2 regions of the Faecalibacterium sp. Marseille-Q0746 genome follow, and region 1 is predicted to be linked to the other one. Evidence: riboswitches for the same ligand, from Rfam matches in the RefSeq annotation. Region 1 holds a riboswitch; the other holds the start of a gene.
What was found. A riboswitch is a leader RNA that binds a small molecule or an ion and turns the genes downstream of it on or off. The one in region 1 is predicted to bind FMN.
Positions count from the first base shown of each region.

Region 1 (5,787 bases):
CAGCTGGGATATCGCCGCCTTCACCACCTTCCTCTCCTGTTTCACCAAGCTGGTGGTCAAATCCTCCAAGGTGGCCAAGCTCTTCAACGCGGTGCAAAAGGCAGAGGTCTCCTGGAAGCGCATCAGACCCCTGATGAAAACGCCCGAGCAGCTGGATGCCCTGCAGATCCCGGCGGCACAGGATGTGACGCTGAAAGAACTCGCCTTCTCCTATGGGGAGGAGCCTGTCTTTTCCGGCCTGAGCCTGACGGCCCACCCCGGCGATATCATCGGCATCACCGGCCCGGTCGCCTGCGGAAAATCCACCCTCGGCCGCGTATTCCTCTGCGAAGCGCCCTATCAAGGCTCGGTCTGCTTTGGCGGCAGGGAGCTTTCCACCCTGACCCCGCGCCAGATCGCCGCCACGGTCGGGTATCTTGGCCATGACCCGGAACTGAGCGCCGACACCGTGCAGAATAATGTCCTCTGCGGCAGCGAACAGGATGTCATGCCGTGGCTTGCAGCCGCTGCCCTGAAGGAGGAAGTGCTGGCCATGGAAAAGGGCACGGAGACGGTCATCGGCAGCGGCGGCATCCGCCTTTCCGGCGGGCAGGCACAGCGTCTGGCGTTGGCCCGGACGCTGGCCCATCCCCGCCCGGTGCTGGTGCTGGATGACCCCTTCTCGGCACTGGACCGCAGCACCGAGGACGCGATCTTTGCCGAGCTGCAGGCGTATGCCAGGGATAAAGTGGTGTTCCTGATCTCCCACCGGCTGTACCATTTTCCGCAGATGCAGCAGATCATCTTTATGGAGGGCGGCAGGACCACCGTTGGCACCCACGAGGAGCTGATGGCAGCGGTTCCGGTCTACCGCCAGCTGTACGAAAGCCAGACCGGCCTGAAAGGGGGAGAGGGCGCATGAAAAAGAAAAATTATCACGGCGTGTTTGCTGCCGTCCGGATGGCAGCGGCTTCGCACCGCCTTCTCACGGTGGGCACGGTGCTGTGTGTGGCGGCTTCGGTGGCGGCATCCCTGCTGCCGCCCCTGCTGCTGGCCCGGGTCATCGATCGTCTGACCGCTGGCCTCCCGCTGCCCTTTCTGGTCGTGCTGCTCTACTTCGGCAGCCTTGCACTGGAAGGCGTGCTCACCTCGGCGCAGGAAAGCCTGCTGGTGCTCTTTGGCCAGAGGATGACCCATGCCCTGCGCTCGGAGATGTCCCGGAAGCTGAGCCGCCTGCCCGCCGGTACACTGGCAGAGCAGAATCCCGGCGAGGTGGCCGCCCGCTTTTCGGGCGATGTGGACACGGTGGAAGCCCTGTTCACTTCCGGCATCATCAGCATGGCAGCAGATGCCTGCCGCATCGTCTCCATCATGGGGGTCATTGCGGTGAAAAACACCGGCCTTGCGCTGATCCTGCTGCTGGTGCTGCCGCTGTTTGCCGTGTTTACCCGTTACGTCCAGAAGCGGATGCTGGCCGCGCAGCTGGACAACCGCCGCGCGGTCGCCGCAGTCTCCGGGCAGGTGCCCGAGACCCTGCACAACATCCGCACCATCCGGGCGCTGGGGCTGGAGGACTACATGGAACGCCGGTATGACCGGTGTATTGGTGACAGCTATGCCGCCATGGAGCGCACCAATTTTTATGATGCCGTCTATTCGCCGGTGGTACTGCTGCTGAATGCCGCTGTGGTCGGCATCGTGATGCTGCTCTCCGCTTCGGGGAACGCGCAGCTCCTGACCCTGTTCGGCATGTCGGTGGGCACCTCGGTGGCCGTCATCAACTACATCTCCCGCATCTTTGCCCCAATCGAGAGCCTGGGCATGGAAATCCAGACCATCCAGTCGGCCATGGCGGGTGTCAGACGCATCGATGCCTTTCTCGACCAGCCGGAGCGCACGATCCCGCCCGCGCGCAGGGAGGCTGCCCGGGGCGATGTGGAATTTGTGCACGTCACCTTCGGCTATGGGGAGCGGCACGTTCTGAAGGATTTTTCCATGACCGTGAAACAGGGGGAGCAGGTCACGCTGGTGGGCCGCACCGGTGCGGGCAAGAGCACCGTGTTCAAGCTCCTGCTGGGCCTGTATCAGCCGGAGGCCGGTACGGTGACCATCGGCGGCGTGAAGGTGGGGGACATCACCGACCGGGAGCGCCGCACCTGCATCGGCTGTGTGGAACAGCATTTCTCCCGCGTGCCGGGCACCGTGCTGGAACAGATCACGCTGGGAGACCCGCAGATCACCGGGGAAATGGCAAGGGCTGCCGCCGCACTGGCCGGGATCGATGCTGCCATCCGGGCTCTGCCGGAGGGCTATGACACTGTCTGTACCGAGGGCATCTTCTCGCAGGGCGAGTGGCAGCTGCTGTCCATTGCCCGTGCCGCCGCCGCAGACCCCGCCGTGCTGCTGCTGGATGAGATCACCGCCAATCTGGATGCCGAAACGGAGGCCCGTGTGCTGGAGGCTCTGCGCCGCGCGTCTGCAGGCCGCACGGTGCTCTCTGTCTCCCACCGCGTCTATGAAAATCTTGGCGGCAGAACGATTGAGATCAGGACCCGGGAATGACGTATGATAAAAACGCCCCCTGTGCGCCGCAGCAGGCACACAGGGGGCGTTGTGGTATGCTCAATTCTTTTCGATGTAGACGCTGGTGGAGGGGAAGGCGAAGTCCACGCCGTCTGCCTGCATCACGTCCATGATGTTCAGGTTCAGATCATTCTGCTGCTGCAGGAAGGTGGCATAGACGTTGGTGGTCAGGTAGGCCGAGATGAGGATGTTGATGCTGGAATCGCCAAAGCTGGTCAGCCGGACGATGTTGGTGCCCTTGTTGGTGTAAGGGCTGTTGTCCAGCATGGCCTGCAGGTCAGCCATCAGCTTTTCCAGCTGGGCACGGGTAGTGCCGTAGGTGACACCCAGTGTGAACTTATAGGGCCGCATGGTGCGCAGGGCTGCGTTCTGGACAGTGGAGGCGCAGATCTGGCTGTTGGTGATAATGACCACGCTGTGGTCCATGGAGCGGATGCGGGTGGAGCGGAAGTTGATGTCGATGACCTCGCCCTCCACATTGCCCACGGTGATCCAGTCGCCGATGGAAAAGGGCTTGTCCAGCAGGATGACGATGCCGCTGAACAGGTTGCTGGCGCTTTCCTGCGCGGCCAGCGAGATGGTCAGGCCCACAAGACCGGCACCGGCTACGATGCTGCCGATGGGGAAGCCGACGATCTGCGCGCAGGTGGCAACACCCAGAATGATGACCAGCACCTTGTAGGTGGTGTCCAGCAGGGAGCGCAGGGTCTTGTTGTTCCGGATCTCCGGGCTGCAGGAGGCCAGCAGCAGGTCGGCTACCTCAGAAGCGTTGTACAGGCCCTGACAGAACAGGAGGGTCGCTGCGATCTTATAGGCCGTGAACAGAAACTTTGTCAGGCCTGGAATGGCCCACGGCAGGCTGGTCAGGGCCAGATACAGGCCGCTGTAAAAGGCCATCCGCGCCAAAGGGCTCTGTAAGCTGCGCAGGAGGATGGGCGTGGCGGCAAAGTGCCAGCTGCGGGCCTGCAGAGCGGGAAAAATCTTCCGGCGCAGCAGCCAGCCGACCAGAAGCCCCGCAAAAACGATGACAGCGGCGCAGACAGCCCGGGCAGCCAGCGCCCACCAGCCCTCCAGCAAAAAAGGCCCGATCTCGAACCCGAGGTCACGAACGGTAAAAATCATGGCAAAAAGCTCCTTGTATCAAAAAATGTAACATCCTGTCCCACAGTATACCATATCCGGCCCGTGCAGGGCAAATAAAAAAGGGGTTGACAAGGCGGAGCAGCCGCGTTATACTCTTGGCCAGAAAGTTCGTTTCAGGGCGGGGTGAGATTCCCCACTGGCGGTACAGCCCGCGACCACCCGCAAGGGTGCTGACCCGGTGAAACTCCGGGGCCAACGGTATAGTCCGGATGCAAGAAACGGCAGGCAATACGATTTGTCTACGCGCCCTGTTGCAGTGTTTGCTGCGGCAGGGCGCGTTTTTGATTGTCTTCCCGGTTCCGAACCACGCGAAAGGGGCTTTCCAATCTTTGATTTGGGGCCAGAACGCCCCGGGAGGATATTACCATGAAGAAAAACACGACCCGCAACCTGACCGTTGCCGCCATGCTCAGCGCGGTGGCCTTTATCCTGATGTTCATCGAGTTCCCGCTCCCGATGCTCATCCCGTCCTTCGTCAAGATGGACTTCTCCGACCTGCCCGCTCTGCTGGGTGCCTTTGCCCTTGGCCCGGTGTACGGCGTGATCATCAGCTTTATGAAGAACCTGCTCCATGTGGTCATCAAGGGCACCTCTACCGCACTGGTGGGTGAGCTGTGCAACTTCATGCTGGGTGCGGTGTTCTCCGCACTGGCCGGTTACCTCTACAAGCACCACAAGAGCCGCAAGAACGCCATCATCGGCGCAGTGGCCGGTGCCGTGGCCATGGCCCTGTTCAGTGTGCCGTCCAACTACTTCATCACCTACCCGGCCTACGTCAAGTTCTACCACATGCCGCTGGAAGCCATCCTGGGCATGTATCAGGCGATCCTGCCCTCTGCCAACAGCCTTATCAAGTGCCTGGTCATCTTCAATATGCCCTTCACTCTGGTCAAGGGCCTGCTGGATGCCCTGATCTGCATGTTGATCTATAAGCCGCTCTCTCCCATCCTGCATGGCCGGAAGTGAGTGACAAAACAAAAAAGAAAGGACGCGAGAGCGTCCTTTCTTTTTTGCTTTTATCGATTTGATTTAAGACAGCGCTCCCTTTTCCAGCCACTTGCCCCGGGCAAGGCGGATGAGGAACAGCAGGCCCCGGATGCTCAGTTCGCAGCACATGGCACCCCAAACGCCCATCAGGCCCAGCCGGGGAGCCAGCAGGAACGCCAGCGTCAGCCGGATGCACCACATACTGAATATGTTCAGCACAAAACAGGAGGTGCTGTCGCCCGCACCCTGCATGGCACCGCTGGCCACGATGGAGGCACCGAACATAGGCTCGGCCCAGGCTTCGATGCGCAAAACCTGAGCACCCAGAGCGATGACCGCCGCATCGGTGGTGAAAAGGCTCATCAGGGCGGGGGCAAAGATCCACAGGCCAACGCCGGAAAGGGCCATGACCCCCATGCCAAGGCCGGTGCACAGCCAGGCAAACCGCTTGGCCATATCCTTCCGGTTGGCACCCACGGCCTGGCCGATGAGGGTGACAGCTGCACTCTGGATGCCGTAGCCCGCCATGTAGCACAAGCCCTCGGCGTTGACAGCCAGGCTGTTGGCGGCAATGGCCACGGTACCCAGGCCGGCTACGATGCGCACCAACACCACCTGCGCCAGAGAGATGGCGGCACGTTCTCCCGCCAGAGGACCGCCGACCCACAGCAGGTTCCGCAGGCAGGAGCGGGTGATCTTCCAAGGGGCAGGCTTCCGGATGCAGAGGGGGCCTTTCCGCAGCAGCAGGATGGCCAAAGCCAACAGGCCGCCCACCACGGTGGCCAGGGCGGTGCCCAGGGCTGCGCCGGGCACACCCAGCCCGGCACCCCAGACGGTGATGCCCCACAGCGTCCGGGTGGGGTTGATGAGGAAGAAGTTGAAGATGGCATCCAGCACACAGACCAGCACGCTGATGAGGCTGGCGGTCAGGGCGTTGCCTGCTGCCCGGAGGATGGAGGCGTACATGCCCATGGCCATGGTGAAGGGCAGGGCCGCTGACCAGATGGCAAAGTAGGCGGAAGCGTTGGCCTGCAGGCTGACATCAGCGCCCAGCCATCCGGGCAGGTGCCCGCTGATACCAATGCCGAACGCCGC
Region 1 covers NZ_JAFREI010000017.1:62,650-68,436, reverse strand. Annotated here, with positions in the region: gene J3351_RS10415 (ABC transporter ATP-binding protein) at 1-901, shown strand, start outside; gene J3351_RS10410 (ABC transporter ATP-binding protein) at 898-2,541, shown strand; gene J3351_RS10405 (mechanosensitive ion channel family protein) at 2,602-3,684, opposite strand; FMN riboswitch at 3,811-3,930, shown strand; gene J3351_RS10400 (ECF transporter S component) at 4,072-4,671, shown strand; gene J3351_RS10395 (MATE family efflux transporter) at 4,735-5,787, opposite strand, start outside.

Region 2 (5,787 bases), on a different contig from region 1:
TGGAAACCTCATTGCACACATAGTCGTAATGGCTGGTAGAACCGCGAATCACGGCACCAAGGCAGATCACAGCATCATACTTTCCGCTTTTTGCCATTTTAGAGGCAACCAGTGGGATCTCAAAAGCACCCGGAACCCATGCAACATGAACATCAGCGTCCTGCACATCGTGCCGGAGCAGGCCATCCATTGCTCCGCTCAGAAGTTTGGACGTGATAAATTCGTTGAAGCGGGCAGCTACGATACCGACCTTGATGTTCTGAGAAACCAGCTTGCCTTCAAATGTTTTCATTTTTAAATACCTCTTTCGTTGTTAATATTCCAGAAGATGCCCCATCCGTGCCTGCTTCGTTTTCAGGTAAAACAGGTCATACGGGGTCGCCGTCATCTGAATGGGTACGCGCTCGGAGATATCCAGCCCAAACTCGGAGAGCTGATATACTTTGTCCGGGTTATTGGTAAGCAGGCGCAGGCTTTTTACGCCAAGTTCCCGGAGGATCTGCGCGCCGAGATAATACTCCCGTTCATCTCCATGGAACCCCAGAGCGAGATTGGCTTCCAGCGTATCCATGCCCTGCTCCTGAAGTTCATAGGCACGCAGTTTGTTGATCAGACCGATGCCCCGGCCTTCCTGCCGCATATAGAGCAGGATACCCCGGCCTTCTTTTTCGATCTGCGTCATGGCAGCGGCCAGCTGCTGGCCGCAGTCACAACGCAAAGAGCCAAATGTATCTCCTGTCAGGCATTCCGAGTGGACGCGGCACAGAATATCCTTTCCATCGCCAATGTCACCTTTTACCAGTGCAATGTGATGCTCTCCGTTCAGGCGGCTCACAAAACCATACGCTCTGAAGGTGCCATACTTGGTGGGCAGGTTCACTGCCGTCACCTGATCGACCAGTTTATCGTGACACTTGCGGTACTCCTGTAAATCACGGATGGTGATGAATTTGATCTGGAAACGCTCTGCCAGCTTTGCCAGTTCAGCGGTGCGCATCATCGTGCCATCCTCCCGCATGATCTCGCAGCACAGGCCGCATTCTTTCAGCCCTGCCAGACGGCACAGGTCAACGGTTGCTTCCGTGTGACCGTTGCGCTCCAACACACCGTTCTTTTTTGCCAGAAGGGGGAACATATGGCCCGGTCTGCGGAAATCTTCTGCTTTTGCGTGATCGTCCACACAAGCCATCGCCGTAATGGAACGCTCTGCGGCAGAAATGCCCGTAGAAGTAGAAACGTGGTCGATGGACACCGTAAATGCCGTTTCATGGTTGTCGGTGTTATACTGCACCATCTGCGGAAATTGCAGCTTCTGGACGAAAGCCTCGGACATCGGCATACAGATCAGACCTTTGCCGTGGGTCGCCATAAAGTTGATGTTTTCGGTGGTGGCAAATTCGGCAGCACAGATGAAGTCCCCCTCGTTTTCACGGTCGGGGTCATCCGTTACCAGAATGATTTTTCCTTGCTTCAGGTCTTGCAAAGCTTCGGGGATGGTATTGAAGTTCATCGTAAACTCTCCTTAAAAGCCGCAGCGCAGCAGCATTTCTTTTGTGAGCGTGTTTTGCTTCGGTGTTTCTGATGGAAGCAGCCTCTCGATATATTTTCCAACAACATCGGTTTCCAAATTGACAAAATCCCCTTTGTGCCGTTGGTTCAGGTTCGTTTGACGGACGGTGTGCGGTATCGTGGACACGGAAAAGCCCGTAGGTTCCACCGCAGCCACGGTCAGGCTGATACCGTCTATTGTGATAGAGCCTTTTTCAACGACATAGCGAAGGATCGCAGAATCTGCATGAATGGTGTACCAGATAGCCGTATCGTCTTTTCGGATATTAGCAATGCGTCCGACGCCATCCACATGGCCTGCTACGATGTGTCCGCCAAAACGTCCGTTGGCCGGCATGGCACGTTCCAGATTGACAGCACTTCCAACGGTGAGCTGTGCAAGTGCAGAGCGGTTCAAGGTCTCGTGCATGACATCCGCAGCAAAGCTATCCGGGAAGAGCTGCCTGACGGTCAGACAGATGCCGTTGACGGCGATGCTGTCGCCGATTCTGGTTTCTTCCAGAACCGTTTTTGCACGAACAGTCAGTACGGCGGAATGCTGTCCCCGATTGATGGATTTTATTGTTCCGACTTCTTCCACGATTCCGGTAAACACGGGTACTCCACCTCACTTTCGATCAGGAAATCTTTGCCAAGCTGTTCCAATCGGCTGTTCTTCAGGCGGAATGCAGCATCCGGAAGCGGGACACCTGCACCCTCAATGGGTACTTTGGCATCCCTTCCTCCGAACAGCTTCGGGGCAATGTAAGCCTGTACCTGCTGCACGATGCCGCTTTCCAGTGCAGACCAGTTCAAGGTTCCGCCGCCTTCCAGCAGAATGCTGTCGATCTGCTCCTGCCCCAGCTGTTCCATCAGTTGCAGAAGATTCACATGACCGCAATGCGCTTCCAGACAAAGGACCCGGCACCCGGCCTGTTGATATGCCGCCTGCTTCTCCGGGTCGCCGCAGCAGGTCGCAAGAATGGTCGGAACCTGTTTGGCGGTCATGACCACCTGTGATTGCAGCGGTGTCCGCAAATGTGTATCACAGATGATCCGGACGGGATCACGACCACCCTCTATCCGGCAGGTCAGCAGCGGGTCATCTGCTAGGATGGTTCCGACTCCCACCATAATGCCGCGGAATCGGTGTCGCTGCCGTTGAACATGATTCCGGGCAATTTCCCCGGTGATCCATTTAGAAGCGCCTGTGTATGTGGCGATTTTTCCATCCATCGTCATGGCGTATTTCATGGAAACGAAAGGGCGTTTTGTGGTGATATAGTGGAAGAACACCTTGTTCAGCGCATCGCATTCCTCTTGCAGAACATTTTCGGTCACATCTATGCCGTGTGCGCGCAGGATTGCAATTCCTTTTCCAGCCACCAGCGGATTCGGGTCAGCAGAACCCACGACCACCCGGTGGATGCCTGCACCCAGAATCGCATCCACGCAGGGCGGCTGCTTTCCGTAATGGCAGCACGGCTCCAATGTCACATACATGGTCGCTCCCTGCGGATCTTCGGTGCAGGATGCCAGCGCATTGCGCTCCGCATGAGCCTGACCGTATTTCTGGTGCCAGCCCTGTCCGATGATCCTGCCCTCTTTTACGACCACGGCACCCACCATCGGGTTGGGCGATGTCCACCCGCAGCCCTTTTTTGCAAGCTGCAAAGCCAGACGCATATAGTCTTTGTCGTTCATCGTGTTGCCTCCAAAAGAAAAAGCCCTGAACAAAAACGTTCAGGGCAAGCCGAAAAAACACAAGGGATCCTTGTGCAAAAAAGAAAGCTCCAGAATGCAAACGCATCCCAGAGCAGCCTCCACAAGCGCAGGACCGTACGGGTTCTGCACTTGATATCTTCTTTCATCCAGACTGTACTGTCGGCTTCGGAGTTTCACCGAATCATGCCTTACGGCTCGTGGGCTGTACCACCGGTAGGGAATTGCACCCTGCCCTGAAGATTTCTGATTCAATTACAGCGGCATTATAGCACGGCTTCTTTCGGATTGCAAGGGCATTCTACAAACCGGGACGAAACCGGGATGAAGCGAATCGCTACAACAATAAAATCACATCGTCCGTAGGACAATGTGAACGGAGAATCCAAAGGGGCGCGGGTCGCCAGTGGCGACCTCAAAATGCGTTGCATTTTGAAGCGCTTGACCGAGCCGACAGGCGAGAGCAGCGCCCTTTGGCACACGACTTTGCTTGCAAAGTCTATTCCGAACAAGACGGTACGAATGGGAGGTGCTGGAAATGGCAGCAGAAAAGACTAAGGTCTACACATGAAGGTAGATACCACTGCCATTGAGCAGGAGATCGCCGCCTATGAGAAGCAGCTACGGCAGCACTACTCCACAAAATCCCGGCTTATGGAGGAGATCGACAGCCTTGACCCGGACGACCGGCACTTTATCGCCCGAAAATCTGACCTTGACGACCGCCTTTATAAGATGTACGATAAAACCGAAGAGGTGGAAAATGGACTGATGGATGCCCGGGCAAAGAAGCAGGCCATTGAAGCCGACAAAATCACAGGCGACAACATCTATAAGATCCTGATTTGCTTTGACAAGCTTTATGCCACCATGACCGAGGCGGAACGCCGCAGACTGGTGGAAATTTTGATCGACGAGGTGCAGATCTACCCGGAACGCCAGCCTAATGGACAGTGGCTGAAGTCCGTCCGGTTCAAGCTGCCCATCATCGACCATGACCTTGAATTGAATTTGGACAATCAGGATCGTGTCGAAGTCGTAGACGCTCTGATACCCCAGCGCCAGCAGCTTTTGTGCAGCATCCTTGCTGCGGCGGCCGCTGCGGCAGTAGATCAGCAGCGTCGCCTCCTTATCGGGCAGCGTCTCGGGCATTTCGCTCCCGATGCTCTCGTTGGGCACAAGGACGGCGTTTTCAATATGCCCGCCATCGTATTCCTCCCGGGTGCGGACATCCACCACCACGATCTCCTGCGAGATCATCATCTCATAGGCTTCCTCGGCGCTGATCTTATGATACGCCGCCTTGCCGGGAGCGTCCTCCTCTGTCGGCACCGGCTTGTCCTTGGTTCCCCCGCAGCTCACCAGAAGCAGTGCAAGCACGGCGGCAAGTGCCGCGAAAAGCAATATCTGACGCATAATCAACCTCCAATGCAACTGTGTTTACTGCTGATACAGTTTATATTGAAATATAACAGATACAGTTAAAACTGTTAAGGTACTTCGAGGCAGCTTTTGGCGCACAAGCCCTTTGTGGTTGTTGACAGAGAAAAAAATATAGGTATAATAAAAGCAAAATAATAAGACTCATTCTTGCATTTAGAGGGTTGGCGGTATGCCAAAATACGCAGAGGAGATATTGGCCGCCGTAACGGAGCTGCAGCAGCATCCCAAGGCGGAGCAGGTGTTCCTGGAGATGAAAAGGGAGCATCCCAGCATCGCTCTGGGTACGGTATATCTGCCCCCCTGCCGGGAGCAGGAAAAAGACAATCTTATGGAGGAGAAGTATTATGAACGCAAACGTATCTAAGCTGCTCAACGAGCAGATCAATAAGGAGTTCTACTCCGCCTATCTGTATCTGGACTTTGCCAACTACTACGCCGCCGTCGGACTGGACGGCTTTGAGAACTGGTACCGGGTACAGGCGCAGGAGGAACGGGATCACGCCATGCTGTTTTATCAGTATTTGCAGAATAACGGCGAGGGTGTCACCTTTGAGGCTATCGCAAAGCCGGAGTGGGAGCGAGGCGACCACATGGCTCCGCTGAAAAAAGCACTGGAGCACGAGAAGCTGGTCACCGCCAGCATCGATGCCATCTACGCCGCCGCACACGAGGTCAGGGACTTCCGTACCATGCAGACGCTGGACTGGTTCATCAAGGAACAGGGCGAGGAGGAGAAGAACGCCGCCGACCTCATTACCAAGATGGAGCTGTTCGGCGGTGACAGCAAGGGGCTGTATATGCTAAACAGCGAGCTGAAGGCACGGGTCTACACCGCGCCCTCGCTGGTGCTGTAAGCCCCGCGCGTCTGCGGGCTTTCGCATCAGGCAAAAGGCAGACTGCATACAGGTGGTCTGCCTTTTCTTCCACCAGACGGTTAGATTGTGCTAACTGCGTATAAAACAGAAAAGACTTCAGAACTTGAACAAGGAAAAGGAGATTGAAACCGTTACCCTCATGGTGCGCCGGTATTGTTGTGGCGTGCATGGGACAAGGGGTGAGGCGCTTTGTCCGGCG
Region 2 covers NZ_JAFREI010000019.1:58,922-64,708, forward strand. Annotated here, with positions in the region: gene ribE (6,7-dimethyl-8-ribityllumazine synthase) at 1-292, opposite strand, end outside; gene J3351_RS11120 (bifunctional 3,4-dihydroxy-2-butanone-4-phosphate synthase/GTP cyclohydrolase II) at 314-1,510, opposite strand; gene J3351_RS11125 (riboflavin synthase) at 1,523-2,164, opposite strand; gene ribD (bifunctional diaminohydroxyphosphoribosylaminopyrimidine deaminase/5-amino-6-(5-phosphoribosylamino)uracil reductase RibD) at 2,128-3,252, opposite strand; FMN riboswitch at 3,404-3,518, opposite strand; gene J3351_RS14360 (rhodanese-like domain-containing protein) at 3,892-4,686, opposite strand; gene J3351_RS11140 (transcriptional repressor) at 4,883-5,077, shown strand; gene J3351_RS11145 (ferritin) at 5,058-5,567, shown strand; gene J3351_RS14365 (nitrous oxide-stimulated promoter family protein) at 5,692-5,787, shown strand, end outside.
Region 2: another riboswitch for FMN. It lies ahead of ribD (bifunctional diaminohydroxyphosphoribosylaminopyrimidine deaminase/5-amino-6-(5-phosphoribosylamino)uracil reductase RibD); the one in region 1 lies ahead of J3351_RS10400 (ECF transporter S component).